Regions from separate parts of the Streptomyces sp. NPDC051907 genome, predicted to be linked through region 4. Evidence: riboswitches for the same ligand, from Rfam matches in the RefSeq annotation. Region 4 holds a riboswitch; each other region holds the start of a gene.
The links. Region 4 has a riboswitch for cobalamin ahead of AB0M39_RS24570 (energy-coupling factor ABC transporter permease). Riboswitches for the same ligand answer to the same signal wherever they lie in the genome.

Region 1: it holds a riboswitch for cobalamin, as region 4 does, so the genes downstream of both, AB0M39_RS16080 (cobalamin biosynthesis protein) here and AB0M39_RS24570 (energy-coupling factor ABC transporter permease) in region 4, are expected to answer to the same signal.
Region 2: it holds a riboswitch for cobalamin, as region 4 does, so the genes downstream of both, AB0M39_RS26430 (ribonucleoside-diphosphate reductase subunit alpha) here and AB0M39_RS24570 (energy-coupling factor ABC transporter permease) in region 4, are expected to answer to the same signal.
Region 3: it holds a riboswitch for cobalamin, as region 4 does, so the genes downstream of both, AB0M39_RS07295 (DUF4430 domain-containing protein) here and AB0M39_RS24570 (energy-coupling factor ABC transporter permease) in region 4, are expected to answer to the same signal.

The regions. Positions count from the first base shown of each region.
Region 1 covers NZ_JBFAYB010000025.1:13,311-20,570, forward strand. The annotation lists gene AB0M39_RS16070 (putative cobaltochelatase) at 1-1,562, opposite strand, end outside; gene AB0M39_RS16075 (cobyric acid synthase) at 1,813-3,354, opposite strand; gene AB0M39_RS16080 (cobalamin biosynthesis protein) at 3,351-4,340, opposite strand; cobalamin riboswitch at 4,416-4,548, opposite strand; gene AB0M39_RS16085 (hypothetical protein) at 4,795-5,016, opposite strand; gene AB0M39_RS16090 (inorganic phosphate transporter) at 5,030-6,286, opposite strand; gene AB0M39_RS16095 (class II aldolase/adducin family protein) at 6,651-7,260, shown strand, end outside.
Region 2 covers NZ_JBFAYB010000057.1:46,961-54,220, reverse strand. The annotation lists gene AB0M39_RS26445 (hypothetical protein) at 1-133, shown strand, start outside; gene def (peptide deformylase) at 224-856, shown strand; gene AB0M39_RS26435 (ribonucleotide-diphosphate reductase subunit beta) at 1,007-2,026, opposite strand; gene AB0M39_RS26430 (ribonucleoside-diphosphate reductase subunit alpha) at 2,026-4,413, opposite strand; cobalamin riboswitch at 4,556-4,700, opposite strand; gene mctP (monocarboxylate uptake permease MctP) at 4,976-6,604, opposite strand; gene AB0M39_RS26420 (DUF3311 domain-containing protein) at 6,601-6,891, opposite strand.
Region 3 covers NZ_JBFAYB010000007.1:137,135-144,394, reverse strand. The annotation lists gene AB0M39_RS07315 (enoyl-CoA hydratase/isomerase family protein) at 1-1,008, opposite strand, end outside; gene AB0M39_RS07310 (acyl-CoA dehydrogenase family protein) at 1,005-2,153, opposite strand; gene AB0M39_RS07305 (CoA-acylating methylmalonate-semialdehyde dehydrogenase) at 2,159-3,658, opposite strand; cobalamin riboswitch at 3,889-4,068, opposite strand; gene AB0M39_RS07300 (cobalamin-binding protein) at 4,135-5,055, shown strand; cobalamin riboswitch at 5,172-5,309, shown strand; gene AB0M39_RS07295 (DUF4430 domain-containing protein) at 5,451-5,936, shown strand; partial or broken gene AB0M39_RS07290 (hypothetical protein) at 6,007-7,260, opposite strand, start outside.
Region 4 covers NZ_JBFAYB010000051.1:10,187-17,446, reverse strand. The annotation lists gene AB0M39_RS24600 (CoA-transferase) at 1-709, opposite strand, end outside; gene AB0M39_RS24595 (MarR family transcriptional regulator) at 838-1,275, shown strand; gene AB0M39_RS24590 (GerMN domain-containing protein) at 1,381-2,379, opposite strand; gene dhaK (dihydroxyacetone kinase subunit DhaK) at 2,815-3,807, shown strand; gene dhaL (dihydroxyacetone kinase subunit DhaL) at 3,843-4,448, shown strand; gene AB0M39_RS24575 (PTS fructose transporter subunit IIA) at 4,445-4,897, shown strand; cobalamin riboswitch at 4,964-5,161, shown strand; gene AB0M39_RS24570 (energy-coupling factor ABC transporter permease) at 5,190-5,882, shown strand; gene AB0M39_RS24565 (energy-coupling factor ABC transporter substrate-binding protein) at 5,882-6,295, shown strand; gene cbiQ (cobalt ECF transporter T component CbiQ) at 6,302-7,051, shown strand; gene AB0M39_RS24555 (ATP-binding cassette domain-containing protein) at 7,048-7,260, shown strand, end outside.

The DNA.
Region 1 (7,260 bases), on a different contig from region 4:
AGCACCGCGCCCTTGACGGCGCTCATCCGCTGCCTGGCCGCCATGGACCCGGACGCGTCGACGGCGAAGAGGACCAGATTGCCCTCGCGGCCCTCGCGGGTCGCCTGCCGCAGATCGTCGCGCCGTACGACCAGGCCGCGCCCGGAGCGCCCGCGTGCCCTCTGATGCGGCGCGGCGGCCTGCACGGTCGCCGTCAGGTGCAGCTTGGTGAGCGTGCCCCGGGGCCGCTGGGATCCGGTCGTGCGCCCGTGCTCGGTACGGGCCCGGGAGCGGCGGCCGGCCGCGCCCTCGCCGAGTCCGGGCACGCTGAGGACCTTCGTACGGAACGGCTCGGCGGCCTTGACGGCGGCGCGCTCGCCGGCGCCGCTGCCGCTCGGCTCCTGCTGCGGCGCGGGAGCGGGGGCCTCGGGGGCCTCGGGCACATCGTCCGGCTGGGCGCCGTCGGGTGCCGCGTCCGGCCCCTCGCCCTGCGGAGGCACTCCGCCGCCGCCGGGCCCGCCGTCGCCCGGACCCGGGTCCGGGTCCGGATCGTCGTCCGGCGCGTCCTCGCCCTTGAACTGGTCCAGGGTCTCGTCGAGCTTGTCCTCGTCGAGGCCCGGCGCGTCGAAGGGCGCGCGGCGCCTGCGGTGCGGCAGCGCGAGCAGCGCGGCCTGCCGTACGTCCTCCGAGGTGACGTCGGTGCGTCCGGCCCACGCGGCGAGCGCGGTCGCCGTCCGGGCCATCACGATGTCCGCCCGCATCCCGTCGACCTCGAACGCGGCGCAGGTCGCGGCGATCTGGAGCAGCGCCGCGTCCCCGAGCGCCACCTGCGGCAGCAGCTCGCGCGCGGCGACGATCCTCTCCCGCAGCGAGGTCTCCTCCTCGGCCCAGCGGGCGGCGAAGTCGGCCGCGTCGTCGTCGTAGGCGAGCCGGCGGCGCACCACCTCCACCCGCTGCTCGGGCTCGCGGGACGCGGCGACCTCGACGGTCAGGCCGAACCGGTCCAGCAGCTGGGGCCGCAGCTCGCCCTCTTCGGGGTTCATCGTCCCGACGAGCAGGAAGCGGGCCGCGTGCCGTACGGAGACGCCCTCGCGCTCGACGTACGAGGAGCCCATGGCGGCGGCGTCGAGCAGCAGGTCGATCAAGTGGTCGTGGAGGAGGTTGACCTCGTCGACGTAGAGGATCCCGCGGTGCGCGTCCGCCAGCAGCCCGGGCTCGAAGGCCTTCACGCCCTCGGCGAGCGCCCGCTCGATGTCCAGCGCGCCGACGAGCCGGTCCTCGGACGCGCCGACGGGCAGCTCGACCATCCGCGTCGGCCGCGAGGCGTTCGCCCCGGGCTCGTGCGGCCCGTCGGGGCACTGCGAGTCCGGGGCCTCGGGCGCGCAGGAGAAGCGGCAGCCCGCGACCACGTCCATGACGGGCAGCAGGGCGGTGAGGCCGCGCACGATCGTGGACTTCGCCGTGCCCTTCTCGCCGCGGACGAGCACCCCGCCGATGGCAGGCGAGACGGCGTTGAGCAGCAGGCTCAGCCGCATGTCGTCCATGCCGACGACGGCGGTGAACGGGTAGGGAGCCGAGGCCATTAACGGGTACCCCTTTCGAGGGAAGTGCTGTGAACGAGCACGTCGGCGAGGTCGTGCAGTGCGAGGTCGTGTGGAGCGATGTCGTGCGGTGCGATGTCGTGCGGTGTGGAGTCGTGCGGTGCGAGGTCGTGTGGAGCGATGTCGACGGCGGCGGCCCCGCTCTGGCGGGGACGGTCCGGGCACAGCGAGGCGCCCGGCCGTACGGACTGTGTGCTCCCCGCCCACGCGGGGGTACCGCGGCCGGCGGCGCTCACGGCGCCCCCGGCGGCACGAACGGCAGACCCTGCGGCGGGCCGTTCTCGATCAGCCGCAGCAGCGCGTCCGTGTCGGCGTGCTCCTCGATCAGGTCGCCGAGGCGGTCCAGCTGCTCCTCGCGCAGGGCGCCGAACGAGGTGTCGGGGGCGGGCACGAAGCGCCGGCCGGCCGCCGCCGCGACCTCCCGCAGGAACGCCCGGCGGAAGCCGTCGCTCTCCAGCGAGCCGTGCCAGTGGGTGCCCCAGACGGCGCCGACCCTGCAGCCGTCCAGACTCCGTCCGTCGTCGTCGGAGAGGAACGCCTCGCCGCCCAGGACCTCGGCGACGCCATGGTGGATCTCGTACCCCTCCACCCGCTCGCCGAGCGCCTTGCCGACCGGCCGCGCCAGGGTCTTCTCGGCCGCGAACCGGACGCGTACGGGCAGCACGCCGAGACCGTCCACGGCCCCTGCCTTCGACTCGACGTCGTCGACGATGTGTCGGCCCAGCGCCTGGTAGCCGCCGCAGACGCCCAGCACCGGCCGGCCCTCGGCGGCGCGCCGCACGATCGCGTCCGCGAGCCCGCGCTCGCGCAGCCACGCCAGCGCCTTCACGGTCCCGCGCGTGCCGGGCAGGACGACGAGGTCCGCGTCGGCCAGCTCCTCGGGGCGGTCGACGAACCGCACCACCACGCCCGGCTCCGCGGCCAGCGCGTCCACGTCGGTGAAGTTGGACATCAGGGGCACCGCGCACACGGCGACCCGCAGCACGTCCTCGCCGACGGGCGGCGCGACGACCGACTCGCGGACCGCGCCCCGCAGGGACACGCGCAGCCCGTCCTCCTCGTCGATGCCGAGTCCGTGCGCATAGGGCAGCACGCCGAGCGTCGGCCGCCCGGTGAGCTGCTGGAGCATGTCGAGACCCGGCTCCAGCAGCGTCACATCGCCCCGGAACTTGTTGACCAGATAGCCGGCGACCAGGTCCTGGTCCTCGGGGCCGAGCAGCGCCGTCGTGCCGAAGAACTGCGCGAAGACCCCGCCGCGGTCGATGTCCCCGACCACGACGACCGGGAAGCGCGCGGCCCGTGCGATGCCCATGTTCACGATGTCCGTACGCCGCAGATTGATCTCGGCCGGACTGCCCGCCCCCTCGCAGATCACGGCTTCATATGTGCCCCGCAGCTCCTCCAGGCACTCCACGACGGTGCCCAGCAGCGCCTGCTGCCTGCCGCCGTGGTAGCCGCGTGCGCTGAGCTCGCCGACCGGCTTGCCCATCAGCACGACCTGGCTGGAGCGGTCGCTGCCGGGCTTGAGCAGCACGGGGTTCATCAGCGCGCTCGGCTCCACGCGCGCGGCCTGCGCCTGCATGGCCTGCGCCCGCCCGATCTCCGCGCCCTCGCGGGTGACGAAGGAGTTGAGCGACATGTTCTGGCCCTTGAAGGGCGCGACCTTCACTCCCTGGCGTGACAGCCAACGGCAGATGCCCGCCGTGACGACGCTCTTGCCCGCGTCGGACGTCGTTCCGGCGACCAGCAGGCCGCCGCCCCTGCGCCTGCTCATGCCCGCCCCTTCGCCCGTGCCGATGGACTTTCCGCGCCGCCTCGGGTCTTCCCGAGCGCGTGCGCCGCCACGCGGCCCGCCGCGCAGGCCGCCAGCGTCAGCCAGCCGACGCGGCGCGAGAGGCGCACCGCGCGTTCGATGTCGCCGAACTCGACCGGGCGGCCCCGGCCGTTGAGGACGGGCCGGTTCTCGACGCGTCCGCCGTACGAGAGGGCGCCGCCCAGCCGCACGCCCAGCGCCCCCGCGAACGCGGCCTCCACGGGGCCCGCGTTGGGGCTCGGGTGCTTGTCGGCGTCGGCCCGCCACGCCCGTACGGCCCCGCGCGCGTCCCCGCCCGCGAGGACCGCGAGCCCCGCGGTGAGCCGGGCGCCGGGCCAGCCGGCCACGTCGTCGAGGCGCGCCGAGGCCCAGCCGAACCGCCGGTAGCGCGGCGACTTGTGCCCGACCATCGCGTCCAGGGTGTTGACCGCCCGGAACCCCACCAGGCCGGGCACGCCCGCGAGCGCGCCCCACACCAGCGCGCCGACCACGGCGTCGGAGGTGTTCTCGGCGACGGACTCCACGACGGCGCGCGCGATCTGCTGCTCGTCCAGGGCCTGCGGGTCGCGCCCGCACAGATGGGGGAGCCGCTCCCGCGCGGCCTGGAGGTCCCCGGCGGCGAGCGCGCCGCCGACGGCCCGCGCCTCGCGGCCGAGGGACGTGCCCCCGACGACGGCCCAGGTGGCGGCGGCGGTCAGCGCGACGGAGGCGGCGCCGCGGCCGCGCAGAGCTCGGGAGACGAGGAGGGCGCCGCCCGCGGCGCCCCCGGCGCACAGGGCGGTGTGCAGCACGCCCCAGCCGCGGTGGTCACGCCACAGGACACGCTCGACGGCGCCGGCGGCCCGCCCGAAAGCGGCGACCGGATGCCCCCGGCGGGGATCGCCGAGCAGCAGGTCGCCGACGAGCCCGGCGGCGGCGCCGTACACGAATTCACGGTCGGCACGCATGGGTTCAGGCCGGCGTCTCGCCGCGAACGACCTTCATGGAGAAATTTGTCCTCACTCAGGGTGTCCGCGCCCTGGTTCGACGTGTCGGGCGGCGAGAGTTCCTGGCTCCCGGGGATGGACTCCCCGGTCACAGTGGCGGGACCGCGCCGGATTCGCACCGGCTTCCTCTTCTGCCGCCGTAGCTGGCCTCGGCAGTCCACCACGGTGCGCGAACACCCGTCAACCTGCCTTTGACCTGCGATGAGGGAGTGTGTTGGGGCACACACGCGGGCGGTTGAGCGCCGGGCGCGGAAAACCGGCGCCCGTATGTCCCGGCAGGCGCCGGCGGCCAGAAAAGCCGGGCCGGACACCCGAAGGGCGCCCGGCCCGGCCGGTGGTGCGAGGGGCGATCGCGGGGCGTCAGCCCCACGATCGGAAAGGCGATCGCGGGGCGTCAGACCACGATCAGAAGGCGTCAGACGACGATCAGATAGATGCCGAACGTCACTGCCGCCGCGCACAGCGCGAAGCAGGCGTACGCGCCGGTGCGCGCCAGGACCGCGGAGCCGCCCTGTGCGGCGGCCGCCTCCTGCTTGGTCAGGCCCACGATGCCCAGGGTGAACAGACCCACGAGGGCGACGGTGGCGAAGAGGCTCACGCCGAAGACGGAGCCGAGAGCTGCCCAGTCGATTTTCATTGGTGATCTGTCCTTACACCGAGGCCGCGGGGGCCGGCTCGGTGGCCGGAGCGGGGATGGTGGTCTTGAATTCCGGGGCGGGCGATTCCTGGGCGGGCGTGCCCGCCGGGGGCGGGGTGACGGCCGCGATGGCGGTGGTCACGACGCCCGCGGGCTCGGCGTCGCCGGACTCGACGTCGTTGACGTTGTTGTGGTCGACGACCTGGCGGCGGGAGACCAGCCAGATCGCGGCGCACGAGGCGACGAGGAAGACCGCGACGGCCGCGACGCCCCAGTCGCCCTGCTTGGTGACGAACTCCGAGCCCGCGGCGACCAGACCGGCGGCCGGCAGGGTCAGACCCCAGGCCACGAACATCCGGGTGGCGGTGGACCAGCGGACCACGCCGCCCTTGCGGCCGAGGCCGGCGCCCATGACCGCGCCGGAGCACGAGTGCGTGGTCGACAGCGAGAAGCCGAGGTTGGAGGAGGCGAGGATGACGCTGGCCGCGCTGGTCTGGGCGGCGAAGCCCTGCTGCGGCTGGAGGTCGGTGAGGCCCTTGCCCATGGTGCGGATGATGCGCCAGCCGCCGAGGTAGGTGCCGAGCGCGATGGCGATGCCGGCCGCGAGGATGACCCACATGGGCGGGTTGGAGCCGGGGGAGAGCACGCCGCCGGCGACGAGCGCCAGCGTGATGATGCCCATCGTCTTCTGAGCGTCGTTGGTGCCGTGCGCGAGGGAGACCAGGCCGGCCGAGGTGATCTGTCCGGCGCGGTAGCCCTTCTTGGTGGCCTTCGGGTCGGCGTTCTTGCCGATCTTGTACGTCAGCCGGGAGGCGAGGTACGCGGCGAGGCCGGCGACCAGCGGAGCCGCGATCGCGGGGATGAGGACCTTGGTGACGACGGTGCCGCCGTTGACCCCGCTGACGCCGACCGACGCGATGGTGGCGCCGATCAGACCGCCCATGAGGGCGTGCGAGGAGCTGGACGGCAGACCGATCAGCCAGGTCAGGAGATTCCAGAGGATGGCGCCGACGAGCGCCGCGAAGATCACTTCTGGGGTGATGCCTGCTTCTGTGACGATGCCGCTGGAGATCGTCTTGGCGACCTCAACGGACAGGAACGCGCCGACGAGGTTGAGCACGGCGGACATGGCCACCGCGGTCTTGGGCTTCAGGGCGCCGGTCGAGATGGTCGTCGCCATCGCGTTGGCGGTGTCGTGGAAACCGTTCGTGAAATCGAACACGAGCGCTGTCACGATCACAATCGCGAGCAGCAAGGAGATGTGTTCCATTTACCCAGGCAATCGTTTGACGTCAGTGGCCCGGTGAACGTACGTAACCTGAGTGAACGGAAGGTGAACTAGGGCGGACCTGGTGGTGTCCTGGAGTGAGGATTCATGGCTCCGCTTGCCAGTGGCCGAAGGGGCGGGAGTGTGCCCGGGTGAGGGCGCGGGGCGCGTCCGGGCGGCGACGGCTCAGCAGTCGCACGGGTCACGGCGCGGCGCGGACGAGGCGCCGGCCCGTCGACGGCTCCGCTCCGGGGGAGTTGAGCGAGGGCGAGAAGCGGCTTTCATGACAGTTCGAGGAGACCTTGATCACCTTTTGGCCTCGACGGTGGCCGCGCTCCGCCATCGGCCGCCTGGCAGGATCGTTCATATGACCGATCAGGTGCGGCAGGACGCGATCGAGCAGGCATGGCAGGACCTCGTGGCGACGGCGCGCAGGACCGCGGCCGAGGGTCTCGTGGTGGGGACCTCGGGCAATGTCTCGGTGCGGGTCGGCGACCTCGTCCTCGTCACCCCCAGCGGAGTCCCCTACGACCGGCTCGCCCCCGAGGACGTCGTGGCCGTCGATCTCGACGGCGACCAGGTGCTCGGCGAGTTCCGCCCCACGAGCGAGCTGCCGCTGCACCTGGAGGTCTACCGCGGCACGGACGCCCGCGCCGTGGTCCACACCCACGCGGCGCACGCCACCGCCGTCTCCACCCTCGTCGCCGAGCTCCCGCCGATCCACTACATGATCGCGATCCTGGGCGGCCCGGTCCGGGTCGCGCCGTACGCCCTGTACGGCACGGAGGAACTGGCCGCGAACATGCGCGACGCACTGCGCGACCGCACCGGCTGCCTCCTGCAGAACCACGGCACGATCACGTACGGCGACAGCCTCCAGCAGGCGTACGACCGCACGGCCCAGCTGGAGGCGATCTGCGAACTCTGGCTGACGGCGTCGTCGGTGCCCGGCCACACACCGTCGCTGCTCACCGAGC
Region 2 (7,260 bases), on a different contig from region 4:
GGGCGATCTGTGGTCGCCGGAGCGGGAGTGCGGGATCGCCGCTCCCGCCGGGCTGGTGCGGGGCCTGCTGGACGGCTGGGTCGCCGACAGCCCGGACACCCGTGAGTGGCGCGATCTCGAGGAAGTCTGCTGAGCGCTGGCCGTAGGCTGTACGGACACGTAAGTGGCCAGGCCCCCCGGAGCTCCGGGGGGACCCCAGTACCGAGAAGGGCGTACGGCTGACATGGCGTCGCAGCAGGAGACGGACCAGCAGGTCAACGATGGGTTCGTCGTAGACACAGAGGACTGCGAGGAGCGTGAGCTGGCGTACCGCGAGCGCGGCACGTCGCGCCCGATCACGGTCGTCGGCAACCCGGTGCTCCACAAGGAGTGCAAGGACGTCACCGAGTTCGACGACAAGCTCGCCGCTCTCATCGACGACATGTTCGCCAGCCAGCGGACGGCGGAGGGCGTGGGCCTGGCCGCCAACCAGATCGGCGTGGACCTGAAGGTCTTCGTGTACGACTGCCCGGACGACGAGGGCGCGCGGCACGTGGGCGTCGTCTGCAACCCGGTGCTGGAGGAGCTGCCGGCCGAACGCCGCGCGCTCGAGGAGGCCAACGAGGGCTGCCTGTCGGTCCCGACGGCGTACGCCGAGCTCGCGCGCCCGGACTACGCGGTGGTGCGCGGGCAGGACGCCCAGGGCAAGCCGATCAAGGTCCGCGGCACCGGGTACTTCGCGCGCTGCCTGCAGCACGAGACGGACCACCTGTACGGCTACCTGTACATCGACCGGCTCTCCAAGCGGGACCGCAAGGACGCCCTGCGGCAGATGGAAGAGGGCACGCCCCGCTACCCGGTCGTCGCCAACGCCTGACCGCTCTAGCTGCTCGGAAGGCCCCGTTCCGGTGACCGGTGCGGGGCCTTCGGCTTGCCGCCGGCGGACGGACGCACGAATGCCGAACGGCCGGGCCGGCGCCCCCCCCGCGCGCCTGCCCGGCCGTTCAGCCCCCCGTCCTCGGAACGGCTAGAACTCGTCGTCGAAGCCGACCGAGCCCTCGACCGCCACCTGGTAGGCGGACGGACGGCGCTCGAAGAAGTTGGTCAGCTCCTGGACGCCCTGGAGCTCCATGAAGGAGAACGGATTCGACGAGCCGTACACCGGAGCGAAGCCCAGCCGGGTCAGACGCTGGTCGGCGACGCACTCGAGGTACTCGCGCATCGACTCGGTGTTCATGCCCGGCAGACCGTCGCCGCACAGGTCGCGGCCGAACTGCAGCTCCGCCTCCACGGCCTCCTTCAGCATGTCGGTGACCTGCTGCTGGAGGGCGTCGTCGAAGAGCTCCGGCTCCTCCTTGCGGACCGTGTCCACGACCTCGAACGCGAAGTTCATGTGCATGGTCTCGTCCCGGAACACCCAGTTGGTGCCGGTGGCCAGGCCGTGCAGCAGGCCGCGGGAGCGGAACCAGTACACGTACGCGAAGGCGCCGTAGAAGAACAGGCCCTCGATGCAGGCCGCGAAGCAGATCAGGTTGAGCAGGAAGCGACGGCGGTCGGCCTGCGTCTCCAGCCGGTCCAGCTTCTCGACCTCGTTGATCCACTTGAAGCAGAACTGCGCCTTCTCGCGGATGGAGGGGATCTCCTCGACCGCGTCGAACGCGGCCGCGCGGTCCTCCGGGTCGGGAAGGTAGGTGTCCAGCAGCGTCAGATAGAACTGGACGTGCACGGCCTCCTCGAAGAGCTGACGGCTCAAGTAGAGCCGCGCCTCGGGGGAGTTGATGTGCTTGTAGAGCGTCAGCACCAGGTTGTTCGAGACGATCGAGTCGCCGGTCGCGAAGAACGCGACCAGACGGCCGATCATGTGCTGCTCGGCCGGGGTGAGCTTGGCGAGGTCGGCGACGTCGGAGTGGAGGTCGACCTCCTCCACGGTCCAGGTGTTCTTGATCGCGTCGCGGTAGCGCTCGTAGAAGTCCGGGTAGCGCATCGGCCGCAGGGTCAGCTCGAAGCCCGGATCGAGCAGGTTCTTCTCGGCGTCGGTGGTGCTCATTACTGGCAGGCCTCGCAGGACTCGGGGTTCTCAAGGGAGCAGGCGACGGCGTCCGCGTCGGGCGCGGCCTGCTGCAGGGGGATGGGGGCGGGGACGGCGGCCGAGGGGCCGCCGGCCGCGCGGGCGATCCGCGTCGCGGGGCGGGAGCGCAGGTAGTACGTCGTCTTCAGGCCCTGCTTCCAGGCGTACGCGTACATCGACGACAGCTTGCCGATGGTCGGCGTCTCCAGGAACAGGTTCAGCGACTGCGACTGGTCCAGGAACGGCGTGCGGGCCGCCGCCATGTCGATCAGGCCGCGCTGCGGGATCTCCCACGCCGTGCGGTACAGCGCCCGCACGTCCTCGGGGATCCAGCTGAAGCCCTGTACCGAGCCGCTGGACTCGCGCAGCGCCTCGCGGGACTGCGCGTCCCACACGCCCAGGTTCTTCAGCTCCTCCACCAGGTAGCCGTTGACCTGGAGGAACTCGCCGCTGAGCGTCTCGCGCTTGAAGAGGTTGGAGACCTGCGGCTCGATGCACTCGTACACGCCGGCGATCGAGGCGATGGTCGCGGTCGGCGCGATGGCCAGAAGCAGCGAGTTGCGCATGCCGACCTCGGCGACGCGGGCGCGCAGCGCCTCCCAGCGAGCCGGCCAGTTCAGCTCGACGGCGGCGCCATAGTGGTCTGGGTGCAGGACGCCCCGGGCCGCGCGCGTCTCGGACCAGGCCGGCAGCGGACCGTTGCGCTCGGCGAGGTCGCAGGACGCCTCGTACGAGGCGAGCATGATCCGCTCGGCGATCTTGGTGGAGAGCGCCCTCGCCTCGGGCGAGTCGAAGGGCAGCCGGAGCTTGAAGAAGACGTCCTGGAGGCCCATCGCGCCCAGGCCCACCGGCCGCCAGCGGGAGTTGGAGCGCCCGGCCTGCTCGGTCGGGTAGAAGTTGATGTCCACGACCCGGTCGAGGAACGTGACGGCCGTGCGGACGGTCTCGTCGAGACGCTCCCAGTCCAGCTCGCCGCCCTCGGTCACGAACGACCCGAGGTTGACCGAGCCGAGGTTGCACACGGCGGTCTCGCCGTCGTCGGTGACCTCGAGGATCTCGGTGCACAGGTTCGAGGAGTGGACGACCTTGCCGGGCTCGGCGGTCTGGTTGGCGGTGCGGTTGGAGGCGTCTTTGAAGGTCATCCAGCCGTTGCCGGTCTGCGCGAGGGTGCGCATCATCCGGCCGTACAGGTCGCGCGCCGGGATGGTCTTGCGCGCCAGGCCCTCGGCCTCGGCCTTGCGGTACGCGGCGTCGAACTCGTCGCCCCACAGGTCGACGAGGTGCGGCGCGTCGGCCGGGGAGAACAGCGACCAGTCGGCGTCGGCCTCGACGCGGCGCATGAACTCGTCGGGGATCCAGTGTGCGAGGTTCAGGTTGTGCGTACGGCGGGCGTCCTCGCCGGTGTTGTCGCGCAGCTCGAGGAACTCCTCGATGTCCGCGTGCCAGGTCTCCAGGTAGATCGCGGCGGCGCCCTTGCGCCGGCCGCCCTGGTTCACCGCGGCGACCGAGGCGTCGAGGGTCTTCAGGAACGGCACGATGCCGTTGGAGTGGCCGTTGGTGCCGCGGATGAGGGAGCCGCGGGCGCGGATGCGCGAGTACGAGAGTCCGATGCCGCCGGCGTGCTTGGACAGGCGCGCGACCTGGTGGTACCGGTCGTAGATGGAGTCGAGCTCGTCCAGCGGGGAGTCCAGCAGGTAGCAGGACGACATCTGGGGGTGGCGGGTGCCGGAGTTGAAGAGCGTGGGCGAGGAGGGGAGGTAGTCGAGCCGGCTCATCAGCCCGTACAGCGCGGCGACCTCGTCCAGCGCGCGCACCGACTCGTCCTCGGCGAGCCCGCAGGCCACGCGCAGCATGAAGTGCTGTGGGGTCTCGATGACCTGACGGGTCAGCGGGTGGCGCAGGAGGTAGCGGCTGTAGAGGGTGCGCAGCCCGAAGTAGCCGAAGCGGTCGTCGGCCTGCGGGTCGAGGAGGGCGTCCAGGCGGTCGGCGTGCAGCTCGACGAACGCGGCGGTGCGGTCGGCGATCAGGCCCTCGCGGTAGCCGACGGCGACGGACGCGGAGAAGGCCACCGCGCCCTGTCCCGCGGCCTCGTCGGCGATGTGACGGGTCAGCAGGCGGGCGGCGAGCCGGGAGTAGGCAGGGTCCTCGGAGATCAGCCCCGCGGCCGCGTCGGTGGCCAGGCTCCGCAGCTCGGCCGCGTCCGACTGGGCGTTGCGACCGCGCAGCGCGGCGGCGGCGACCCGGCCGGGGTCGGTGTCGGGCAGGTCGGCCGTCAGGTCGGTCAGGGTCCGCAGAAGCGCGGTCCCAGGCCCGTCGGCTGCCTGCTCGGCGATGCCTGAAGCCGGATCGGCTGGCGCGATGGTCACGTGGTGCTCTCCCTCGCTCGGCTCTGGGCCGCGGGGGAGGGGAGGCCGTTTGGAGGGTGTGCGCACCCGGCTCAGGGGAGCACACCGAACGGCGTCCACCGGCCCAACCGCGAGGCCCGGACGTCTCGGCACCCGGATCGGTCGAGCCGGATGCACCGTCGGCAGGTCTTCGGACTGGCGCGGATACGACAAAGCGCACCACAGCACACCGTTGCGGGACAGTTCCGGATTCGCACCGGATTCCCCTGCGGCGACAGCGAGCACGAGCATACATGTGGGGGCGGGTTGATGAGGCACCCCCCACATGTTGTGTCGGCCTCGGGGCTTTGGCCCTAGCCGTCCTCGCCTAGGGGGCGTGGGAGTTCGGCTTGCGAGGCGGCCGAGGAGGCCGTCTGGAGGCCGCGAGAAGGCCGTCTGGAAGCCTTGGGAAGGCCGTCTGGAGGCCGTGGGGAGGCGCCTTGGGGGCCGCCTGCGGCTGCCGCGGGCTCCGGGATCGGCGCCGGCCATGGAGAAGGGCGGGGAGGGGGACTCGCCCCCGCCCCGCCCCTTGTGGAGCGTTCCCTCAGTGCCCGGCGCCGGCCGTCGCCTTGGGCAGCTCGACCTGGACGCCCGGGTCGCCCGCGTCCGCGGTGTAGTCCGACGGGCTCGTCTCGTCCACGCCGTCGGGCGCCTTGAGCGCCCGCAGGACGAAGGTGAGCACTACCGTCACCACCACGTTCAGCACGAAGGCCGTCAGACCGATGTAGCCGATCTCGCCGATGCCCGGAATCTCCGCCGACGAGCCGCCGAAGTGCTTCTGCGTCGGGGAGGCCACTCCGTACGCGGCCGCTGTGCCGTAGATCATGCCCACGGCCCAGCCCCCGAGCAGCGCCCAGCGGTGGAACCAGCGGGTGAACAGGCCGCCCACCAGCGCCGGCAGGGTCTGCAGGATCCAGATTCCGCCCAGCAGCTGGAAGTTGATCGCGACCGTCTTGTCCATCGTCAGAACGAAGGCCAGGGCCCCCACCTTCACCAGCAGCGACACCAGCTTGGAGACCTTCGTCTCCTGCGCCGGCGTCGCGTCCGGCTTGATGAAGTCCTTGTAGATGTTCCGGGTGAACAGATTCGCTGCCGCGATCGACATGATCGCCGCCGGCACCAGGGCGCCGATGCCGATCGCCGCGAACGCGACGCCCGCGAACCAGTCCGGGAACATGTTCTCGAACAGCTGCGGGATCGCCAGCTGCCCGTTCTTCACCTTCACGCCCGCCGCGATCGCCATGAAGCCCAGCAGCGCCAGCAGTCCCAGCATCAGCGAGTACAGCGGCAGGATCGTGGTGTTGCGGCGGATCACGTCACGGCTGCGCGAGGAGAGCGTCGCCGTGATCGAGTGCGGGTACATGAACAGCGCCAGCGCGGAGCCCAGCGCCAGCGTGGCATAGCCCCACTGGCCCATCTCCCCGGGCACCAGCGCGCCCTTCGGCTTGTCCGTCGCCGGGTTGATCTGCGCGTACGCCTCGCCGGCCTTGGCGAAGATCTCGTCGAAGCCGCCGAGCTTGATCGGGATGTAGATGATCGCCACCGCTATGACGATGTAGATCAGCGTGTCCTTCACGAACGCGATCAGCGCCGGCGCCCGCAGCCCGGAGGAGTAGGTGTACGCGGCCAGCACGCCGAAGGCGATGAGGAGCGGCAGGTCCTTGACGAACCAGTGGGTGGTCTCGCCGCCGCCGACGCCCATCACGTCGAGCACGGCCTGGATGCCGACCAGCTGGAGCGCGATGTACGGCATCGTCGCCAGGATGCCGGTGACCGCCACGGCCAGCGAGAGCCCCTTGGAGCCGAACCGTCCGCGCACGAAGTCGGATGTGGTGACGTATCCGTGTTTGTGCGACACCGACCACAGGCGCGGCAGGAAGGTGAAGATCAGCGGGTAGACGAGGATCGTGTACGGGACGGCGAAGAAGCCCGCCGCGCCCGCCGCGTAGATCGCCGCCGGGACGGCGACGAAGGTGTACGCCGTGTAGAGGTCGCCGCCGAGCAGGAACCAGGTGACCCAGGTGCCGAACGACCGTCCGCCCAGGCCCCATTCGTCGAGGCTGTTCTCGTTCTCGGCTCTGCGCCAGCGCGACGCGAGGAATCCCATGACCGTGACGGCCAGGAAGAAGAAGATGAAGACGGCGAGTGCGACGCCGTTCACGCCGTCCTTCACTTCGACGCACCTGCCTTTCGGGCGCGCTGGTCACGCTGCCAGAGCTGATACGCGACCATCGTCAGAACGGTCGAAATGACGACCCAGAGCATCTGATACCAGTAGAAGAAGGGAATGCCGATGAACTTCGGATCGACCTTGGCATAAGAGCTCACCCAGAGCATCGCCACAAAGGGCGCGACGAGGCAGAGGGCGACGATCACGCGCACGGGAGTGACCACGGGTTGTCTCACTTCGGGCGCTTCAGGCTCATCCGGCACTTCTGGCGCCTCGGGCACTGCTGTCATACGGCGACTCCGTCCCCTTGCTGATCACCTGTAATGCGCAGGAAATCTAGGCGAGGGCTCGGCGTCCCGCACCCCCTGTCCGCATATCGGTACGGCAACGACTTTCGATGAGAGCCCAGTTCAGCGGCGCCGCAACCCGGAAGCGGGGTCCGACTCCTGTTGGTCCGTCCGTATCCGCTCGAATTCCCCGCGGGACGGTTTCGGCCGCACTGACTCATAGGTGCGCAGCTGTACGACAAAACGTATCTACGCCGACTCGTCCAGCAATTCCCGTACGTACCGCCGTACCGCGCCGACGGCCTGCCGCGGCCTTTTGGGCATGCGGCGGGGGAGAAGCGCGAGCGGAAGCGGCGTCCGCCGGCGTACGAG
Region 3 (7,260 bases), on a different contig from region 4:
GAAGCGGTCCACGTCGGCGTCCGTCACCTCGGCGAGGGCGGCGGGGCTCCAGCGCGGGTTCCGGTCCTTGTCGACGACCTGTGCGCGGATGCCCTCCACCAGGTCGGGGTGGGCCAGCGCGGCGCAGGACACGCGGTACTCCTGCTCCAGGACTCTCTCCAGCGGGCCGAGTCCACGGGCGCGGCGCAGGGAGGCCAGCGTCGTCTTGAGCGCGGTCGGGGACTTCGTCAGCAGCGTCTGCGCGGTCTCCTTCGCTGCCGCGTCGCCGTGCGAGGACAGTCGCTGGACGATCTCCTCGACGGTGTCCGCCGCGTAGCAGTGGTCGATCCACTCGCGTTGGGTCTCGAGCTCGCCGGGCGGGGCCTGCCCGACGTGGCGGGCGAGCACGTCGTGCACGGGGTGGTCGGCGAGGTCGGCGAGCAGGGCGGGCAGGGCGTCCGCGGGCACGCAGTGGTCGGCCAGGCCGCACAGCAGGGCGTCCGCCGCGCCGACGGGCGTGCCGGTGAGCGCCAGATGGGTACCCAGCTGTCCCGGGGCGAGCCCCAGCAGATAGGTGCCGCCGACGTCGGGGACGAACCCGATGCCGGTCTCGGGCATGGCGATCCGGGATCGCTCGGTCACGATCCGCACGGCGCCGTGGGCGGAGACCCCGACGCCGCCGCCCATGACGATGCCGTCCATGACGGCGACATAGGGCTTGCCGTAGCGGGCGATGCGGGCGTTGAGGCGGTACTCGTCGCGCCAGAAGTCGGCGGACGCCGTCGTGCCCGCTCGGGCGTCCGCGTGGATGGCCCGGATGTCGCCGCCGGCGCACAGTCCCCGCTCGCCGGCGCCGGCGAGCACCACCGTCTCGACCGCGGGGTCGCTCTCCCAGGCGTCGAGGGCGCGGGCGATCGTGCGCACCATGTCGTGGGTGAGGGCGTTGAGGGCCCCCGGCCGGTTGAGGGTGAGGTAGGCGGCGCGCCCCTCGGTGCGCAGCAGTACGGGGTCGTCGCCGGAGGCCGTCATCGGACGGCCTCCGTGAGTCCTCGGGCCACGATGACGCGCATGATCTCGTTGGTTCCTTCCAGGATCTGGTGGACCCGCAGGTCGCGGACGATCTTCTCGATGCCGTACTCGCTCAGATAGCCGTAGCCGCCGTGGAGTTGGAGGGCGCGGTCGGCGACGGAGTAGCCGGTGTCGGTGGCGAAGCGCTTGGCCATCGCGCACAGCTGGGGCGCGCCCGGGTCGCCTCGGTCCAGGGCCTCGGCGGCCTGGCGGACCAGCGCGCGGGCCGCGGCGAGCTCGGTCGCCATGTCGGCGAGCTGGAACTGGAGCGCCTGGGCGTCGAGGAGCCGGGCGCCGAACGCCTCGCGGTCCGCGAGGTAGGCGAGGCTGCGGTCCAGGGCGCTCTGGGCGCCGCCCAGGGAGCAGGCGGCGATGCCGAGCCGGCCGCCGTTGAGGCCGTTCATGGCGATGCGGAAGCCCTCGCCCTCGGCGCCGAGCCTGCGGTCGGCGGGGACTCGTACGCCGTCGAGGAGGACCTGGCGGGTGGGCTGGGCGTTCCAGCCCATCTTCTTCTCGTTCGGGCCGAAGGAGAGGCCGGGGTCGTCGCGTTCGACGACGAAGGCGGAGATGCCGCCGGGGCCGTCCTCGCCGGTGCGGGCCATCACGATGTAGACGTCGGAGGCGCCCGCGCCGGAGATGAACTGCTTCACGCCGGTGAGCACATAGGCGTCCCCGTCCCGTTCGGCGCGGGTCCGCAGTCCTGCGGCGTCCGAGCCTGCTCCGGGCTCGGTCAGGCAGTAGCTGCCCAGCGCCTCGGCGGTGCACAGGGCGGGCAGCCATCTGGCGCGCTGGGCGTCGTCGCCGTAGCGGTCGATCATCCAGGCGACCATGTTGTGGATGGACAGATAGCCTGCGATGGAGGGGCAGCCGCTGGCGAGGACCTCGAAGATCAGCACGCCGTCGGCGCGGGTGAGGCCGGAGCCGCCGTGCTCCTCGTGTACGTAGACGCCGCCGAGGCCGAAGTCCGCGGCGCGGCGCAGGACGTCGACGGGGAAGTGCTTGTCCTGGTCCCAGGACAGCGCGTTCGGGGCCAGGTGCTCCTCGGCGAAGTCGAGGGTGACCTCGGCGAGGGCGAGCTGGTCCTTGGTGAGGGTGGTCGTGGTCATCGCGCTCAGCCCATCGTCGGGATGGTGAAGCTCGCGCCTTCCTTGACCCCGGAGGGCCAGCGGGAGGTCACGGTCTTGGTGCGGGTGTAGAAGCGGATGGCGTCGGGGCCGTGCTGGTTGAGGTCGCCGAAGCCGGAGCGCTTCCAGCCGCCGAAGGTGTGGTAGGCGACGGGGACCGGGATGGGCACGTTGACGCCGACCATGCCGGTGTTCACCCGGCGGGTGAAGTCGCGGGCGGTGTCGCCGTCCCGGGTGAAGATCGCGACCCCGTTGCCGTACGGGTGCTCGCTCGGCAGGCGCAGGGCCTCCTCGTAGTCGGCGGCGCGGACGACCGAGAGCACGGGTCCGAAGATCTCCTCGCGGTAGATCCGCATGGCGGGCGACACCCGGTCGAAGAGCGAGGCGCCGGCGAAGAAGCCGTTCTCGTGGCCGGGGAGCGCGAAGCCGCGGCCGTCGACGACGAGTTCGGCGCCTTCGCCTACGCCGATGTCCACATAGCGGCGGACGCGGTCGAGGGCGTCACGGCTGACGAGCGGGCCGAAGTCCGCGTCCGGGTCGTCGGAGCGTCCGATACGGAGTGTGCCGACGCGTTCCTTGAGCTTGGCGACGAGCGCGTCGGCGGTCTCCTCTCCCACGGGCACGGCGACGGAGATCGCCATGCAGCGCTCGCCGGCCGAGCCGTACCCGGCGCCGACGAGCGCGTCCACGGCCTGGTCGAGGTCGGCGTCCGGCATGACGATCATGTGGTTCTTGGCGCCGCCGAAGCACTGCGCGCGCTTGCCGTGCGCGGCGGCGGTGGCGTAGATGTGCGCCGCGATCGGGGTGGATCCCACGAATCCGACGGCTTGGATCCGGGGGTCCTCCAGCAGGACGTCGACGGACTCCTTGGCGCCGTTGACGACGTTCAGCACGCCGGGGGGCAGCCCGGCCTCCAGGAACAGCTCGGCGAGCCGCAGCGGCACCGAGGGGGCGCGCTCGGACGGCTTGAGGACGAAGGCGTTCCCGCAGGCCAGCGCGGGCGCCATCTTCCACAGCGGGATCATCGCCGGGAAGTTGAACGGGGTGATCCCCGCGACCACGCCGAGCGGGCCGCGCAGCGAGTGCACATCGATGCCGGTGCCGGCGTTGTCGGTGAACTCCCCCTTGAGCAGGTGCGGAATGCCGGCGGCGAACTCGACGACCTCCAGCCCGCGTTGGAGGTCGCCGTGCGCGTCGGCGACCGTCTTGCCGTGCTCGGCGGAGAGCATTCGCGCCAGCTCGTCGCGCTCGCCCTCGACGAGCTGGAGGAACCGGAGCAGGACGCGGGCGCGGCGCTGCGGGTTCCACCCGGCCCACTCCGGCTGGGCGCCGGCGGCGTCGGCGATCGCGGCGCGGGTCTCGTCCCGGCCGGCCAGCGGCACGTGGGCCTGGACCGAGCCGGTGTTGGGGTCGTACACGTCGGAGAAGAGCCCCGAGGCGCCGGCGGTGTGCTTGCCGCCGATGAAATGTGTCAGTTCGCGGACCATGGAAGCCTGCTCTCGTCAGGGGAGATCCGGGGATGGCACGGCGGGCCGCACGACGGCACCGGTCGGGTGCGCCGTGGAGGGCGAGCCGTGGGACGCGAAGGCGGGAAGCCGTCGAAGAGCTACAGCCGGGACATGACGTGCGCGACGTTCATGACGTGGGCGTGCTTCGCCGGATCACCAGGGCCATGGGTACGGACCGGTGCCATGCGTGTCTGCTCCATCCTCGTGGACAACACGGAACACCCCACGGCCGGTATCCTGACTCCCGGATCAGCGCATGCTCTCCGGCCTTCCCGACAGAGGTGCTCTGTCAGTGGCCTTGTCTGGCGGAGAACGCACTCCCCGGTCACAGTGGCGGGACCGCGCCGGATTCACACCGGCTTCCCTGCACCGCGGGCTTGGTTCACGACGATATAGTTGGACGTCCTAGTAAGTCCACCCCCGCCACTCGACCGGGACGGGCATAGGGTCGGTGCATGCGCATCGTCTCGCTGCTCCCGGCCGCCACGGACATCGTCGCCGAGCTCGGGCTGGCGGGGCAGCTCGTGGGCCGGACCCACGAGTGCGACTGGCCGCCACAAGCCGTCGCGGGCGTGCCGGTCGTCACCTCCGCGGAGTTCTCGTCGGACACGCTGAGCAGCCGTGAGATCTCCGACGCGGTGGGCGGCGCCAGGCACTCGGGCTCGTCGCTCTACGCGCTCGACACCGAGGCGCTGGCCTCCCTCGCGCCCGACGTGGTCCTCACCCAGGACCTGTGCGATGTGTGCGCCGTGTCGTACGCGGGGGTCTCCCAGGCCGTACGCGTCCTTCATGGGCGGACACGGGTGCTCAGCCTGGAGCCGAGGACCCTGGACGACGTGCTCGACTGCCTGACGCGCGTGGGGCGGCTGCTGGACGTGGAGCGCGTCGCCCTGCGGCGCCGCGCGGAGCTGACGGCCCGGCTGGCTGCGGTTCGCGACCGCACGGCGGGACTCGCGCAGCCCCGGGTGGCGGCCATCGAGTGGCTGGATCCGCTCTGGCCCGCCGGCCACTGGGTCCCCGAGCAGATCTCCTGCGCCGGCGGACAGCCGCTGCTGGCCGCGCCGGGCGAGCACACCAAGCCGATGAAGTGGGAGGACGTCGTCGCGGCCCGGCCCGACGTCCTGCTCGTCCTGCCGTGCGGCTTCAGTCCGGAGCGGACGCTCCAGGAGCGGGAGCTGCTGACCCGTCTGCCGGGCTGGGAGGAGCTTCCGGCCGTACGAAGCGGAGAGGTCTGGGTGCTCGACGGGCCGGCCTACTTCAACCGTCCGGGGCCGCGCGTGGTCCGAGGCGTGGAGGTGCTGGCCCACGTCCTGCACTCCGAGCAACTGGGCACCGCGGTCGCACCCGGCGAGGCCCGGAGACTGGCCGACGCCTGACCGCGCTCGACATGCCTGTTGCGGTCCGCTCACGGCCGGCTGTGAAGGAATTCGTCAGGACCTCGGGGGAATCTGTGGCCAGGCGCCGCTGCCGCACCCTACGATGCCTCTGCTTCGGCCAAGTACCCGAGCACACAACCGAATTGCATGCACAGCTGGGGGAAGCCGGTGGGAATCCGGCGCTGACCTGCAACCGTGTGCGGCGCCGCGAAGCGCCGCGAGTCGGAGCACCCGGTGTGCGCGCGGCATCGCTTCCCACTGTCATGGTCCGCAGCGCGAAGCCCGGAGTCCCGGTGCGCCGGCCCCTGCCCGCCTCCCTCCCCGGGGAGCCGGCCGGAGCACGGCGCAGACGGGAGGGAGGGAGTCGTCGGCGGGACCTCTCCAGGAAGGCACTCATGCGCCAGCTCCTCGTTCGCTCCGTCGTCGCCACCGCGGCGGCCGGCCTCCTGTCCACCACCGCACCGGCGGTCGCCCACGCGAAGACCGCGCCCCGCTCCAACGCGCCGATCAAGGTGACCCTCAGCGTCCAAGGGCCCGACGGTCTGCTGTTCAAGGGCAGGATCAAGACGAAGGGCCACGACGTCACCACGGCCGCCGGCGGCACGCACAAGTGCGACGGCACGAACGGCGGGGCCAACCCCTCGAAGGCGCCGACGCCGACCGCGGCCCTCGACGACGCGGCCCGCAAGAGACACTTCACCTGGGACGGCGCCTGGTACGCCTCGTTCGACGACTTCTCGGTCGACACCATCAAGGACGTCAGCGGCGGCGGCGTCGCCTACTGGAACATATCCGTCAACGGCACTCCGACGCCCGTCGGCGGCTGCCAGTTCAAGCTGAAGGCCGGCGACCAGGTGGCGTTCACCTGGACGACGTTCTGACCCGTCGGGCCACGCGCACGGCCGTGGGTCCGCGAAGGAGCGCCTCCGCGGACCCACGGCCGCCGGCCGGTCAGCTGCCGTACGTCAGGGCGATCGTGTCGCCCACGTTGATCACCCTGGCGCGGTCGGCCGCGGTGGGAACGGAGCCGTCGACGCTGGCCTTCCACGTCGAACCGCCGCTGTTCGCCGTGCCGTTGACGGCCGTGACGACGCCCGTGCCGGAGGACGGAGTCACGCTCGTGACGCACCCGGACGGGGTCGCGGCGCCGGTCGCCGCCGTCAGGACGTCGCCCAGGGTGGTCGTGGCGCCCGTCGGCGTGAAGGACACCGAGCAGACCTTGAGGGCACCGGATCCGTCGTCGACGGTCAGCGCCAGCTTGGCGGCGGTCCCCGCGGTGAAGCCGCTCTGGGCGACCCACTTCGTCTCGCCCGCGGCGAGAGGAGTCGGCGGGGCGGCGGTGAAGCCGCCGCCCGCCACCGCGCGCAGGCCGTCGATGGACGCGTAGGCGTTGGGCACGGTGTCGCTCGGCAGGTACTTGAACCCGCCGCCCGGCTTGAACTGCTGGGCGATGAGGAAGTCGAGCGGCGTCTTGCCGGCGGCGGTGAGGAAGTCGCCCGTCTGGGGGTTGATCCCACACGCGTTCAGCCCGGAGACAGCCCATCCGTTGGAGTTGGTGTTCGGCCCGAACATGGCGTTGAAGGCGCCCGACCCGACGACCAGCTTGCTCTTGAGGAGGCCTTGGCCTGGACGATGTCGGGGTCGCTCGCGGGCACCCCGGACACGCACAGGGCGGCCATGGAGGCGCCGGTCATGTCGATGTCGCTCGCCGCGGCGAGCTGGGACGGGTTGCCCTCGGCCTTGCCGAAGTTCCAGCCGCCGTCGTTGTGCTGGTTGGCGCGGATGCGTGTGACCACCTTGGCGAGCAGAGCCTGGGGCACCCGCTGGGCGCCCGCCTGCGTCTTCGCCCCGCCGAGCGCGAGGGCCGCGAAGACGGTGCCGTTGTAGTTCGCCGAGGATCCGAAGTAGCCCGCCTCGGCGCTCTGCCAGTAGCCGTAGACGTCGGCGATCAGGTTGCGGCCGGCCGAGATCCTGGCCGGGTCGAGGCCGGCCGCGTAGGCGTTGAGCGTGGCGCGCTCGTAGTCCGTGACGACAGGCGAGCCGGACGGCCAGCCCGGCGCCGACAGGTGCGATCTATAGATCTTCCGGGCGTTCTTGGAGGCGTCCCCGCCGGGCGTCACGTCCGCTGCGGCCGTGCCGGCCGCGGCGAAGGCGCTGAACGCCCACTCGTTCGACAGGCCCGAGCCGGCGTAGGAGCCGTCCGCG
Region 4 (7,260 bases):
AGTACCCGCTGGCGTACGAGGGGTGGGCGCCGCCGGGCGCGACGGCGACCGCGTCGACGACCCAGGTGGGCAGCACGATCCCGCCGGGGCGGGGCTCCAGCCGGTCGACGACCTCCTCGACGGTGACGAGCACCCGGTCCGCGGCGAGCGCGGCCTCCTTCTGGACGCCGGTCAGCCCCCACAGCTGGACGTTTCCGTCCCGGTCGGCCTGCTGGGCGTGGACGACGGCGACGTCGGGGTTGAGGGCGGCGACCGCGGCCAGCTCCTCGCCCGTGAAGGGGCACACGACGGTGGCGACGGTGTCCGTGCGGGTGGCGAGGTCGGAGCCGCGGTAGCCGCGCAGCACGGCGAAGGGCAGCTTGGAGGCGCCGGCGACATAGCGGTTGGCCATGCCGGCGTGGCTGTGCTCGTCCAGCTCCAGAGGGCGCGGCCAGCCGTTCTCCACGGCGTCGCGGAAGCGGTGGAGCGAGCCGACGCCGGGGTTGCCGCCCCAGGAGAAGACCAGCTTCCTCGCCAGGCCCGCGCCGATGAGCTGGTCGTAGACGACGTCGGGGGTCATCCGTACGAGGGTGAGGTCGGTGACGCCCTGGCGGATGATCTCGTGCGCCGCCGCGAACGGGATCAGGTGGGTGAAGCCCTCCAGCGCGACGGTGTCGCCGTCGTGGATGAGGTCCGCCACGGCGTCGTGGAGACTGCGGATGTCGGCCATCGTCACTCCGTGGTGCAAGCAGTGAATAATACTCAGTGCACTGACTATTTTTGGTAACGAGGCAGTACGCTTCCACGCAGATACTCGTCCGTCAATAGGTCAGTACACGTACTAGTGAGGGGGGCCGTATGACCGCGGTCGATCTGAGCACCCACCCCGGGCATCTGGCCCGACGGCTTCAGCAGGCGCACTCCCTGCTGTGGGGCGCGATGGTCTCCGAGGAGACCACCTCGCCGCAGTTCGCGGTGCTCAACACTCTCGTCGAGAAGCCGGGCATCGACCAGCGCACGCTCGGCCGGCACGTCCACCTGGACCGCTCCACCATCGCCGACGTGGTCGCCCGCCTCGCCCGGCGCGGGCTCCTGGCGCGGGTGCGGGATCCGCTGGACGGCCGGCGCAATGTGCTGGAGCTGACCGACGAGGGCGAGAAGCTCCACCGCAGGCTCGTCAGCCGCACCAGCCGGATGAACCGGGTGTTCCTGTCGCCTCTCGACGAGGACGAGCAGCAGGTGCTGCTGCGGCTGATCGCGCGGGTCGCGGACGCGGCGGAGGACCTGCGGGCCTGAGGGCGGGTGCGTCGCCGGGCCTCGGTCGGTCGGGGGCGGGGCGCCGTCGGACCGCGGTGCGTCGGCGGCCGTGCAGGTCAGGCGTGCGTCAGCAGGCGGTGCGCGTCAGCGGTTCAGCGTCAGCGGGACCGTGTCGACGACCACCAGACGGGCGTCCTCAACGGAGCGGTAGTACGCGGTCAGCATGCCGCCGCCGGAGCGCACGGCCCGGTAGGGCAGCGTCACGTCGAAGCTCCCCCGCGTGCCCGACCCCGAGGAGGCCGTGACCAAGGCGTCGGCCGCCGCACGGCCGGCGGAGTCCGTGATCTTCAGATTGAAGGCGGCCTCGAAGGTGTTCGCGCTGCCCCACACCCGCACCGGGCTGCCGATCTCGCTGCCCGGCAGCGGGCCCTCCACCAGGATCTGTGGCGTCAGGTCCTCGAAGTCCGCGCGGCCCACCGGCTTGTCGAGGGCGACGCCCTCGCCGCCGAGGCTGCTCACCGGCTTGCCGTCGAGCGCGAACCGCACCTTGTGGATCTCGGGGAAGCGCGTCGCGGTGAAGACGACCTGGGCGACGCGGGCCCGCAGGGACGTATCGCCGCCGTCGTCGAACCGTTCGGACAGGTCCACGGTCGCCAGGTTCCTGCGTACGACCACCGAGTTGAGGGCCGTGCCCGCCGGGATGGCCGTGGTGCGCTCGTCCGCCCGCTCCGCGCGGCTGGGCCCCGCGAGCAGGGCGCGCAGCGCGCCGTCGGCGGTGGCGGGCGCGGTGACCTGGCGCGGGGCCGGGGACATGTGCTCGCCGTGCAGGAAGTACACCGAGGTGCGCAGCTGCCGCTTGCCGCCGCCCACGGTCCGCTCCAACGGCGGCATCCGGGCCGCGGGGACGGTGGACCCCGAAGAGCCCTTCTGCTCCAGGCCGTTCGCGCCGGGTCCGCCGAGGGACGATCCGGCGTCTGTCCACGGCCCGGCTTCCGCCCGGACGTCGCTCGCGGGCGCGTCCGGCGCCGAGGGCCGCCCGTCCGCGCAGGCCGCGGCCGTGACCGCGAGCACAAGCGCGGCCGACAGGGCCAGCAGACGGTTCCATCGCGGCGCGGCAGGCGGGCGGCGCTTCTCAGTGCTCATGGCTGTCTCCTCCGACGCCCATCAGGCAACACCTGGGCCGAGTGCGGCGCCAAGAGAGAACATCGGTCCCTCAGGAGCGCGTTTGAACCAGGCCTTCCGCTTCCCGGGGCCGCCTACGGTCGTCGGGTGAGCCGGATCGCGGTTCGACAAGCCTCGGGCCCCCAGACGCCCCGGTCGCGGGCCGACAGCTCGCGATCGCTCGCGGGGCCGGGCGCCGTACACCCCCTGCCCCCCTCTGCACACCTCCCGCCAATCGAATTCATGTTCGACACCGACGAGCCGCCCGTCTCCCGCTCGCCGTGCCGTTTCGCCCCCCGACCCGATCAAGGCGCTCACCCGCCTGGCCCTGGGCGGCAGGCTGGCCTACCGTCGCCATCAGGGCGGACGCGGCCGCCGCTGGGCCTGATGTGTAGTCGATCTCACCGGGAGATACCCATGAGGATGCTTGTCAACGTGCCGGAGACCGTCGTCGCGGACGCGCTGCGCGGAATGGCCGCCGCGCACCCCGAGCTGGCCGTGGACGTGGAGAACCGGGTGATCGTACGGCGGGACGCACCCGTCGCCCAGAAGGTCGGGCTGGTCTCCGGAGGCGGGTCGGGGCATGAGCCGCTGCACGGCGGGTTCGTCGGGCCCGGCATGCTCGACGCCGCCTGCCCCGGAGAGGTCTTCACCTCCCCCGTGCCCGACCAGATGGCGCGGGCGGCCGCCGCCGTGGACAGCGGCGAGGGGGTGCTCTTCATCGTCAAGAACTACACCGGCGACGTCCTCAACTTCGAGATGGCCGCCGAGCTCGCCGAGGACGAAGGGGTCCGGCTCGCCCGGGTCGTGGTCGACGACGACGTGGCGGTCACCGACAGCACGTTCACGGCGGGGCGCCGGGGCACCGGAGCGACCCTGTTCGTCGAGAAGATCGCGGGAGCGGCCGCCGAGGCGGGCGCCCCGCTGGAGCGGGTCGAGGCCGTCGCCCGGCAGGTGAACGCGAGTTCCCGCAGCTTCGGCGTCGCGCTGAGCGCCTGCACCACGCCCGCGAAGGGCAGCCCGACCTTCGACCTCCCGCCCGGGGAGCTGGAGTTGGGCATCGGCATCCACGGCGAGCCGGGCCGGGAGCGGCGCGCCATGATGACCTCCCGGGAGATCGCCGACTTCGCGGTGCACGCCGTCTTGGACGACCTCGCCCCGACCGGTCCGGTGATCGCGCTCGTCAACGGAATGGGGGCCACCCCGCTGCTGGAGCTGTACGGGTACAACGCGGAGGTGCAGCGGGTGCTCGCCGAGCGCGGCGTGCCGGTGGCCCGTACCCTCGTCGGGAACTATGTGACCTCGCTCGACATGGCCGGCTGCTCGGTGACGCTCTGCCAGGTCGACGAGGAGCTGCTGCGGCTGTGGGACGCCCCGGTGCAGACCGCGGCGCTTCGCTGGGGTCGCTGAAGGGGCCGGGGACCGCTGACTGCCTAGGAGTTCATGTGCTGGACGCCGAATTCTTCCGCCGCTGGCTGACCGGGGCCGCGGCCGCCGTGGACCGGGAGGCGGACCGTCTCACCGAGCTGGACTCGGCGATCGGCGACGCCGACCACGGCAGCAATCTCCAACGCGGCTTCGCGGCGGTGACGGCTGTTCTGGAGAAGGAGTCGCCGGCCACCCCGGGCGCCGTGCTGACGCTGGCGGGACGCCAGTTGATCTCGACCGTGGGCGGGGCGTCCGGCCCGCTGTACGGAACGCTGCTGCGGCGCACCGGCAAGGCGCTCGGCGACGACGCCGAGGTGACGCCCGGGCAGCTGGCCGAGGCGCTGCGCGCGGGCGTGGCGGCCGTGGCGCAGCTCGGCGGGGCGAAGGCAGGCGACAAGACGATGCTGGACGCGCTGGAGCCGGCGGTCGAGGCCCTCGGCGAGGGCACGGACTCGTTCGCGGCGGCCCGCGAGGCCGCCGAGAGCGGGGCGCTGGCGACCGTGCCGTTGCAGGCGCGCAAGGGCAGGGCCAGCTACCTGGGCGAGCGCAGCATCGGGCACCAGGACCCCGGCGCGACGTCCTCGGCGCTGTTGATCGCGACGCTGGCGGAGGCGGTCGTATGAGCACGGCGCCGCAGCCGCAGCCGGGTACGGGGACGACGGGACCGGAGCCGGCGCTCGTCGGGATCGTCCTGGTCTCGCACAGCGGGCAGGTCGCCCAGTCCGTCGCCGACCTGGCCCGGGGACTCGCCGGCGGCGGAGCGATCGCGCCCGTCGCCGCCGCGGGCGGCACGCCCGACGGCGGGCTCGGCACCAGCTCAGATCTGATCGTCCAGGCGGCTCGGGAGGTCGACCGGGGCGCGGGCGTGGCGGTCCTCGTCGATCTGGGCAGCGCCGTGCTGACGGTCAAGGCGCTCCTCGCCGAGGGCGACGAACTCCCGGACGGCGCACGGCTGGTGGACGCTCCGTTCGTGGAGGGAGCGGTGGCGGCGGTGGTGACCGCGTCGGCCGGAGGCGGCCTGGACGCGGTGGAAGCGGCGGCCTCGGAGGCGTACGGCTACCGCAAGACGTGAGGCCCCAGGAGGCGGGTGCGGCGCTTGTGCATCCGTGCGCGGCTTGTGATTCCGCTGGTGGGAGCACTACTGTCACACCGCCTTGGTGTACGGGAAACCGGTGCGGTACCGGTGCGGCCCTCGCCACTGTGATCGGGAAGTCCGGCTCCACCCCCCTCACGGGGAGCCACTGGGACGCCGCGGGAGACCGTGGCGCCCGGGAAGGCGGAGTCCGGGCATCATGACCCGTCAGCCAGGAGACCGGCCGAGGCGCGTTGTCCATCCACGAGGTGCTGGAGAGGGTCTCCCGACCATGCATATAGCCGAGGGGTATCTGCCCCCTTTGCACGCGGCCGCCTGGGGCGCCGCAGCCGCCCCCTTTGTCGTACACGGAGTCCGTGCGCTCACCCGGGAGGTCAAGGCCAACCCCGAGTCCACCCTGCTGCTGGGAGCGTCCGGCGCCTTCACCTTCGTCCTGTCCGCGCTGAAGATCCCGTCGGTGACGGGCAGCTGCTCCCACCCGACCGGGACGGGGCTGGGCGCGATCCTGTTCAGACCGCCGATCATGGCGGTCCTGGGCACGATCACCCTGCTGTTCCAGTCGCTGCTGCTGGCTCACGGCGGACTCACCACCCTGGGCGCCAACGCCTTCTCGATGGCGATCGTCGGGCCCTGGGCGGGATACGCGGTCTACCGGCTGCTGCGGAAGTTCGATCTGCCGCTGATGGTGAGCGTGTTCTTCGGAGCGTTCGTCGCCGACCTGTCGACGTACTGCGTCACCAGCGTCCAGCTGGCGCTGGCGTTCCCCGACCCGGGCAGCGGCTTCGCGGGCGCGCTCGCCAAGTTCGGCGGGATCTTCGCCGTCACCCAGATTCCGCTGGCCGTGAGCGAGGGCCTGCTGACCGTGCTGGTGATGCGGCTGCTGGTGCAGTCGAGCAAGGGCGAGCTGACCCGGCTCGGCGTGCTGCTCCAGGGTCAGGACAAGAAGCAGGAGGCCGCGGTCTGATGAGCCGTAACGCGAAGATCAACACTCTGCTGCTCGCGATCGTGGCGGCGCTGGCCGTCCTGCCTCTGGTGCTGGGTCTCGGCGACGACAAGGAGGAGCCGTTCGCCGGCGCGGACGCGCAGGCGGAGACGGCGATCACCGAACTGGCGCCGGACTACGAGCCGTGGTTCTCGCCGCTGTACGAGCCGCCGTCGGGCGAGATCGAGTCGGCGCTGTTCGCCCTCCAGGCGGCGCTCGGCGCGGGCGTGCTCGCCTACTACTTCGGTCTGCGCAAGGGCCGTCGTCAGGGGCAGGCGCTCGTCGCGGCGGCGCCGGGCGCGGACGCGGACGCATCGAAGGCCGACCGTACGGCGGCGGAGGCGAGTGACTCCGCTCGCCCCGCGGACGGGGCCCCGCAGGGCGACCGCGTCTAGTCGCCGGTGCTGCCGATCGACGCGGCGGCGCACAGCAGTCGCTGGCGCCGCCGCCATCCCGTGGAGAAGGCCGTCCTCGGCCTCGGGCTGACCGTCGCCGCGGTCTGTCTGCCGCCCTGGCCGGGGGCCGTCTTCGTCGCCGTCGCCACGCTCGCCGTGCTGCTCGGCCCCGCCCGGGTCGCGCCCAGGCAGCTGTGGCGCGCTTTCCGCATCCCGCTGGGCTTCTGCGTCACCGGGGCCGTTCCGCTGCTGTTCGCGGTGGGCGGCCCCGACGGCCTGGTCGCGCTCGCGCCCGACGGGCCGGCGCACGCCGTGCGTCTGCTGCTGCGGACCTCGGCCGCCTCGTTGGGCGTGCTGCTCTTCGCGTTCACGACGCCCGTCTCCGACGTGCTGCCGCGGCTGGTGCGGGTCGGCGTGCCGCCCGCGGTGGTCGACGTGGCGCTGGTGATGTACCGGATCAGCTTTCTGCTGCTCGACTCCGTCGCCCGCATCCGCCAGGCGCAGGCCGCCCGTCTCGGGCACACGACCCGGGCGGCTGCCTGGCGTTCCCTCGCGGGGCTGGCCTCGACGGCGTTCGTCCAGGCCTTCGACCGCGCGGGGCGGATGCAGGCGGGGCTGGCCGGGCGCGGCTACGACGGATCGCTGCGGGTGCTGCTGCCCCCGGCAGCCGTCTCACGGCCGTTCCTCGCCGGGTCCGCCGCGCTGCTCTGCGGCATCGTCGCCGCCACTCTCGTCGTCGAAAGGTACGCCCTATGAACGCCTCGCCCGTTGTGGAGCTCGTCGGGGCGGCGTACGCCTACCAGGACGGTCCGACCGTGCTCAGCGGCGTCGACTTCGGCCTGGCCGCGGGCCGTTCGACCGCGCTGCTCGGCCGCAACGGCAGCGGCAAGACCACGCTGCTGCGGCTCCTGAGCGGCGGGCTGCAGTGCGCGGAGGGCGTGCTGCGGCTGAACGGCGAGCCCGTC